3 regions of the Mesorhizobium delmotii genome follow, and region 1 is predicted to be linked to each of the others. Evidence: predicted binding sites of a transcription regulator. Region 1 holds the regulator's gene; each other region holds the start of a gene.
What was found. The regulator LexA, encoded in region 1, represses DNA repair genes until DNA is damaged. The targets are predictions, from matches to a motif close to TGTTCNNNNTGTGTTCNG.
Positions count from the first base shown of each region.

Region 2: BQ8482_RS02655 (DNA recombination protein RmuC) is a predicted target of LexA. The motif match lies at 771-788, and genes of this name have one in related genera.
Region 3: ruvC (crossover junction endodeoxyribonuclease RuvC) is a predicted target of LexA. The motif match lies at 1,137-1,154, and genes of this name have one in related genera.

Region 1 is NZ_FUIG01000002.1:164,066-166,333, reverse strand. Features, by position in the region: gene BQ8482_RS00895 (molybdopterin molybdotransferase MoeA) at 1-300, shown strand, start outside; gene lexA (transcriptional repressor LexA) at 405-1,142, shown strand; gene BQ8482_RS00885 (ComEC/Rec2 family competence protein) at 1,136-2,268, opposite strand, start outside.
Region 2 is NZ_FUIG01000013.1:254,341-256,608, reverse strand. Features, by position in the region: gene BQ8482_RS02665 (plasmid stabilization protein) at 1-92, opposite strand, end outside; gene def (peptide deformylase) at 186-716, opposite strand; gene BQ8482_RS02655 (DNA recombination protein RmuC) at 822-2,081, shown strand; gene BQ8482_RS02650 (GFA family protein) at 2,086-2,268, opposite strand, start outside.
Region 3 is NZ_FUIG01000043.1:10,747-13,014, reverse strand. Features, by position in the region: gene ruvA (Holliday junction branch migration protein RuvA) at 1-578, opposite strand, end outside; gene ruvC (crossover junction endodeoxyribonuclease RuvC) at 589-1,095, opposite strand; gene rcdA (protease adaptor protein RcdA) at 1,426-1,956, opposite strand.

The sequences.
Region 1 (2,268 bases):
AGCCTGGTCTGCACGCAGCTCTTTCTGACGCCGCTGCTTGCGCGGCTCGGCGGCCGCGCCTTCCGGCAGGACATGCGTCAGGCGCGGCTCGGCGCCGCCATGCCGGCCAACGATCTCAGGCAGGACTATGTACGCGCCGTGGTGAGCGAAGAAGCCGGCACGCTGCTGGCGACCCCGTTCGGCATCCAGGATTCCTCGATGCTCAAAATGCTGGCCGACGCCAACGGGCTGATCGTGCGCGAGCCGTTCTCTCCCCCAGCCGCGACGGGCGCCGCGTGCAGCGTGCTGATGCTACGCTGAACAAAACGTCAACACATTCATTAAATTTTAAACGGTTGCGGAACACAACTGGAACAGATAGTGTTTGTTCTGGGTTTGTTTTTCTGATTCTGTTGGGGGTCGCGATGCTGACACGCAAACAACATGAACTGCTGATGTTCATCCACGAGCGGCTGAAGGAAAGCGGCATTCCGCCCTCGTTCGACGAGATGAAGGAAGCGCTCGACCTCGCCTCGAAGTCGGGGATCCATCGGCTGATCACTGCACTGGAGGAGCGCGGTTTCATTCGCCGCCTGCCCAACCGCGCCCGCGCGCTGGAGGTGCTGCGCCTGCCCGATTCGATCGCGCCCGGCCTCAATGCGGCGCGCAAATTCTCGCCAAGCGTCATTCAGGGCAGCCTTGGGCAGGGCAGCCTCGGACGACAGATCAAGCCGGCGCCTTCGCGCATGCCCGCGGCCGGCAATGACGACGACGTCGTTGCCACCATCTCCATACCGGTGATGGGCCGCATCGCTGCCGGTGTGCCGATCGACGCCATCCAGCACCAGACGCATTCGATCTCGGTACCACCGGACATGATCACCGGCGGCACGCACTACGCGCTGGAGGTCAAGGGTGATTCGATGATCGAGGCCGGCATTTTCGACGGCGACACGGTCATCATCCGCAACGCCGACACCGCCCAGCCTGGCGAGATCATCGTCGCCTTGGTCGACGACGAGGAAGCGACGCTGAAGCGGTTCCGCCGCAAAGGTGCCTCGATCGCACTGGAAGCCGCCAATCCGGCCTACGAGACGCGCATCTTCGGGCCGGACCGGGTCAAGGTGCAAGGCAAGCTCGTCGGACTGATCCGGCGTTACTGAACGGCAGGCTTTTGGGGTTTCTCGGCCCTGCGGTATGGCGGCAGGCCCCTTGCCTCGCGCGAAAATCTCCGCTGCTCATGCCAGGGCCTATAGGGCTGTCTGACGGCAAACTGGATTTCTGCGCGCGTCGTCGCCGATAGCGGATCGAAAAAGACGGCGGCACTGCCCATGCGAGCGAGCTGCCGTTTGGTGACGACGAGAACCAGCGGATTGCGGCAGGGATTATAATAGGCTGTGGCATCATCGATGACGATCAAATCCGCAAAGGCACAGGCTGGCCGTGCGGATTTGCGGTCGTCGGCGAGCGCGATGATCGCGCCGGACTGGTGCCGGGCGAGGCACAGGCCGGCAGTGCAGTAGAAGGGCGCTCCCGGCGGCAGGTCGGCCGGGTCGACGATGTCGAACCGCACGTCTCCTTTTTCGAATGTCTCCGGCTCGACAATGGTCGCTGAAACCAGCGCATGTTTCCAGTTGTCGGTGGTGAATTCGTTCGAGCGCACCCGGTTGACGGCAAGTTCGCCGCCGCCGATCGGCAGCGCCACCAGATGCGCATCTTCCGAAATCAGCACGTCGGGGGTGCGCGTCTCGGAAATCGTCAGCAGGCCGGCGAGCGCAAAGGGAAGTGCCGCAAGCCGCAACCATGTCGTTGCCATCGTGGCGATGACCAGGGCGGCCGTCACCAGCAGAACCGACTGCAACGAGATCAGCCCGACGGCATCGACCGGCGACCGCTCGGAGATCCATCCCGATATTGCAATCATGGCCGTCAGCCCCTTGCCCATCATGTATAGGAAAGGGCCGTCGAAGCCGAACGGCATTGCCAAAGCGCTGACGACGGCCAGGAACATGACGACCGTGACGATCGGCATGACGGCCAGATTGGCGAACAGGCTGAGCGGCGAGACGCGCTGGAAGTGCCAGATGGCGAAGAGTGCGGTGGCGCTGCCGGCAATGATGGAGGTCATTGCGATGGTACCTGTCCCAGCGGCAAGTTTTCGCGTGACGAAAGCGATCGTTGACCGTCGCTGTGGCGGCGCGGTGGCCTTGTTGGCACGATAGTCGGACCAGCCGGCATAGGCGCCCACGAGAGCAGCGGTCGCGGCGAAGGACATCTGGAAGCTTGGGC
Region 2 (2,268 bases), on a different contig from region 1:
TTGCCCGAGACGCTCTGGCCGCTCTTACGCGCCGCCTGCTCGATTTCCCGCTTCAAGGGTTCGGGAATATTTCTGATCAGCATGTCGCTCATCGGCGTCTCCATTCCTGATCTGGAACAGGGCAGAGGGGCGCTGTCCCGCCAATATTCTCGAAAGGTTCAGCATCAAACTGCGCGAGTATCGCCCTATCCCACCAACTTGCCCGGCGTCTTGTCCCTCGCGAGCTTCTTGAACTTCTTCACCACCATGTCGCGCTTCAGCTTCGAGATGTGGTCGATGAACAGAACTCCGTTGAGATGGTCGATTTCGTGCTGCAGGCAAGTCGCCATCAACCCTTCGGCCTCGATCTCCTGCAGCTTGCCGTCGCGATCGAGATATTTCACCCGCACAGCGGCGGGGCGCTCGACCTCGGCATAGTAATCCGGAATCGACAGGCAACCCTCCTCGTAGACCGAGCGCTGATCGGCGCTCTCAAGGATCTCGGGATTGATGAAGACATGCGGCGCCGGCGGCTCGTCTTCCTTGGCGAGGTCGATCACCAGCATGCGCAGCGGCTCGCCGACCTGGATCGCCGCCAGACCGATGCCCGGCGCATCATACATCGTGTCCAGCATGTCATCGGCAAGTTTGCGCAAAGCGGCGTCGACGCGCTCGACCGGTTTCGAAACCTGGCGCAGGACGGGATCGGGAAGGATGATGAGCGGTTTGATCGACATGGCGTCTCACCTAAGACCTCGCACGAAAGGCGTCAACCGGGGCATTTGCAGCGGCGTTCACGTTTTGATCTGTGCCATCAGGCCGAATCATCTATGCTGCCCAATATGAATGACCTGACCACCATCCTGTCCGAACCAATCGCCCGGCTCGGCGCCACCACGATCACGCTCGGCCACGCACTGGCATTCGGCGCGATCCTTTTTCTGGGCCTGTTCGTGGCGCTTGTCGTCGCGCTCTGGCGCTCGGCCAAGGCGCGTGCGGTGGCTGCCGCCGAAGCCGCCGACCACGCCCGTGACGCGGAGGCGCGGATGGCCGGCATTTTGCAAAGCCAGGCCGAGATGCAGGGCCGCATCGGCGCCATCGCCGAAGTGTTCGGAGCGCGGCAGGCCGAACTCACACAATCGATCGGTCAACGCCTCGACGCGATGACCGGCCGTCTCGGCCAGACCATGACCGAGCAGACGAAATCGACGCATGAGAGCCTCGCCAGACTGCAGGAGCGGCTGGCGGTCATCGATACGGCGCAGGGCAACATCCAGTCGCTCGCCGGCCAGGTCGTTCAGCTTCAGGCGATCCTCTCCAACAAGCAGACGCGCGGCGCCTTCGGCCAGTCTCGCATGGAGGCGATCGTCGCCGACGGCCTGCCGCACGGTGCCTACGAATTCCAGGCGACCTTGTCGAACGGCAGCCGGCCCGACTGCCTGGTGAAGATGCCGAATGGCGCGCCCGCACTTGCCATCGACGCCAAGTTTCCGCTGGAAGCCTGGAACGCCATCCGTGCCGCCGAAGGCGTCGATTTGCAGAAGGTCGCAGCCCAAGCGTTTCGGCGCGACATCGAGGTGCACGTCCGCGATATTTCAGAAAAATACCTGATCCAGGGCGAGACGCAGGACACCGCCTTCATGTTCGTGCCGTCGGAATCGGTGTTCGCGGAGATCCACGAGAATTTCGAGGGGATTGTCCACAAGGCGCACCGCGCCCGCATCGTCATCGTCTCGCCGTCGCTGCTGATGCTGTCGATCCAGGTCATCCAGGCGATCCTCAAGGACGCCCGCATGCGCGAACAGGCGCATCTGATCCAGGGCGAAGTCATCCGGCTGATGGAGGATGTCTCGCGCCTCGACGAGCGGGTGCGCAAGCTGCAGAGCCATTTCGGCCAGTCGGCCAAGGATATCGACGATATCCTCGTCTCGACGTCGAAGGTGACCAAGCGCGGCCAGAAGATCGAGGCGCTGGAGTTCGGCGCGCAGCCGACGGAGGGCGACGCCGGATCGGGGGCCAGCGCGAAGGCCGAAGCGGGTGCGCGCGTCGCCGACTCCAAGACCGGTCAGCTGAGACTGAGGGTCGTCGAGGGCGACGACTGAGAGGCTATTGCTCCTCGACGGTCGTCATGCCTTCGAACTCCGGCAGCCAGTGCAGCGCCGAGCGGTGCCATATCTGTTTTCTCGGGATCAGTTGTTCGCGCTGCCGCGCCGTGCCGACTCTGATGCCGTAGACTTTCGGCCCGTCGCCGACCGACGTGGCATAGAGGTGCGAACCGCACTCGCCGCA
Region 3 (2,268 bases), on a different contig from region 1:
GCATCCGCGTCCTCGCCGGCGCTTTTCAGCGCCGCCGCCACCGCATTGGCGGCGGTATCGCGCGAATAGCCGAGATTGACCAGCGCCGAGACGGCGTCGGTGATCGGCGCCGGCGCGACGCCTTCGCCAAGCTCCTGCTTCAGGCCGATGGTGCCGGAGGCAGCGCCCGCAAAGGCCGGCGCCTTGTTCTTCAGTTCGGTGACGATGCGCTCGGCCACCTTCTTGCCGACGCCGGGCGCGCGGCTGACCATGGCAATATCACGCAGCGCGATGGCATTGGCCAGATCGGCCGGCGCCAGCGTCGACAGAATAGCCAGCGCCACCTTGGCGCCGACGCCCTGCACATTGCTCATCAACAGTCGGAACCACTCGCGCTCCAGCACCGACTGGAAACCGTAGAGCCGCAGCATATCCTCGCGCACATAGGTCTCGATGAACAGCACCACCGCCTCGCCGGGTGCCGGCAAAGCGGCCAGCGTGCGCGCCGAGCAGTGGGCGACATAGCCGACGCCGTGCACGTCGATGATGCAGAAATCCTCGTCGATCTCGTCCAGCGTGCCTTTGAGCTTGCCGATCATGTGTGGTCCCTCATGCCAGCGCCATCCTATAGACAACACTCTGCCGGTGATGAGCGTGGCAGATGGCAATGGCCAGCGCGTCGGCGGCATCGTCGGTGTCGAACGTCGCCTTCGGCATCAGCACCTTGACCATCATGTGGATCTGTTTCTTGTCGCCATGGCCGACGCCGATCACCGCCTTCTTGACGGCATTGGGCGCATATTCGGCAACGACCAGACCTGCCAGCGCCGGCACCAGCATGGCGATGCCGCGGGCCTGGCCAAGCTTCAGCGTCGCGGCCGCATCCTTGTTGACGAAAGTCTGCTCGACCGCCGCCTCGTGCGGCATGGCGGTATGCAGGATCTCGGCAAGCCCATCATGCAACTGGCAAAGCCGCGTCGCCAGCGCCGCCTTGTCGTCGGAACGCACCGTGCCGGAGGCGACGAAGCGCAGCGAGTTGCCGAGGCTCTCGACGATGCCCCAGCCGGTACGCCTCAGCCCCGGATCGATACCGATGATGCGAATCGTTTCCCCCATCCGCCAAGTCTACCCTTGGCGGACAGCGATGCCAGCGAAATGTGAACAAACCAGAAACAGGCTCCGCTGCGTCCAGGAAGAGCCAAAGAGACTGTTTCGAAAGTCGCTCCGGCGAGTCATATGGTGGTGGTTTCGAGAACCGGAGCGGAGCGGACATTTGGGTCCGTGAGCCCGCGCATGACCCCGAAAATCGGAAAGACTTTCGGAAAGGATCATGCGCAAAACCAAAGTGCTACAGCGTTCTTTGCGCGTCCAAAGGACGCGCGACGCTGTAGGTAAGCGCAGAAAACACCATCAGATACCGCCGGAGCACAGTTTCCAAACAGTCTCTCAGCCGCGGGCAAAAGCCGTGTTCAGCAGCGTGATCTGATCGGAAACCGGATTGACGCGGCGGCCGGATGGCGACACGTCGGCCACGGCGCCGCCGTAGATTTCCTCGTCCATGCGACGCACCAGCGCCTGCAGGCGCAGCGAGCGGTCGATGAGGTCAAGAAAATCCTTGGGCAGTTCGACCCAGCCTGCGGCATCGTTGTTGGCGGAAGCGGTGTCGAGACGCACCTTGGATTTTTCGGAAGCAACCTGATCGCGGGTCATCTCGCCGGAATTCGCCGCGCGCTGCAATAGCAGCCAAGAGGCGACCTGCATCAGCCTCGTGGTCAGTCGCATCGATTCGGCCGCATAGAGCGTCGCCGCCAGCCTGGACAGTTTCTTCGCCTCCGCCCGGCCCTTGCCGTCCAGATATTCGGCCGCCTGCTCGACCAGGCCCATCCCTTCCTGGTAGAGCGGCTTGAAGGATTGGGAGAAAACCCGGCGCTCCGCCAGCTTGATGGTTTTCGCGCTTCCCTTCGAAAGATCGTTCATCGATACGCCCTGCACTTGCCTTACAGCCGGCCGAATCGGCGCCATCGCCGTCACGCCCTGCACCCTATATGACCGAGGCTTGAAAATGCGCTTCGCCGCCGGCGAAGGCAAGCACATGTTTAACAAACGGTTAACGGCGGCGCAGGCGCCCGGCAATCCGATCGCGGACAAAAAAAGAGCCGCGGATAAGGCGGCTCTCAGGAGTTTAACAGGGAGGCGTCAAACAAAGTGGCTCCAACCACTCGGTAAGAATCCAGATCACTGGATGCACATAGTAAACGCCTGTAAAGCTTAATGAAGCCTTAACGGCGC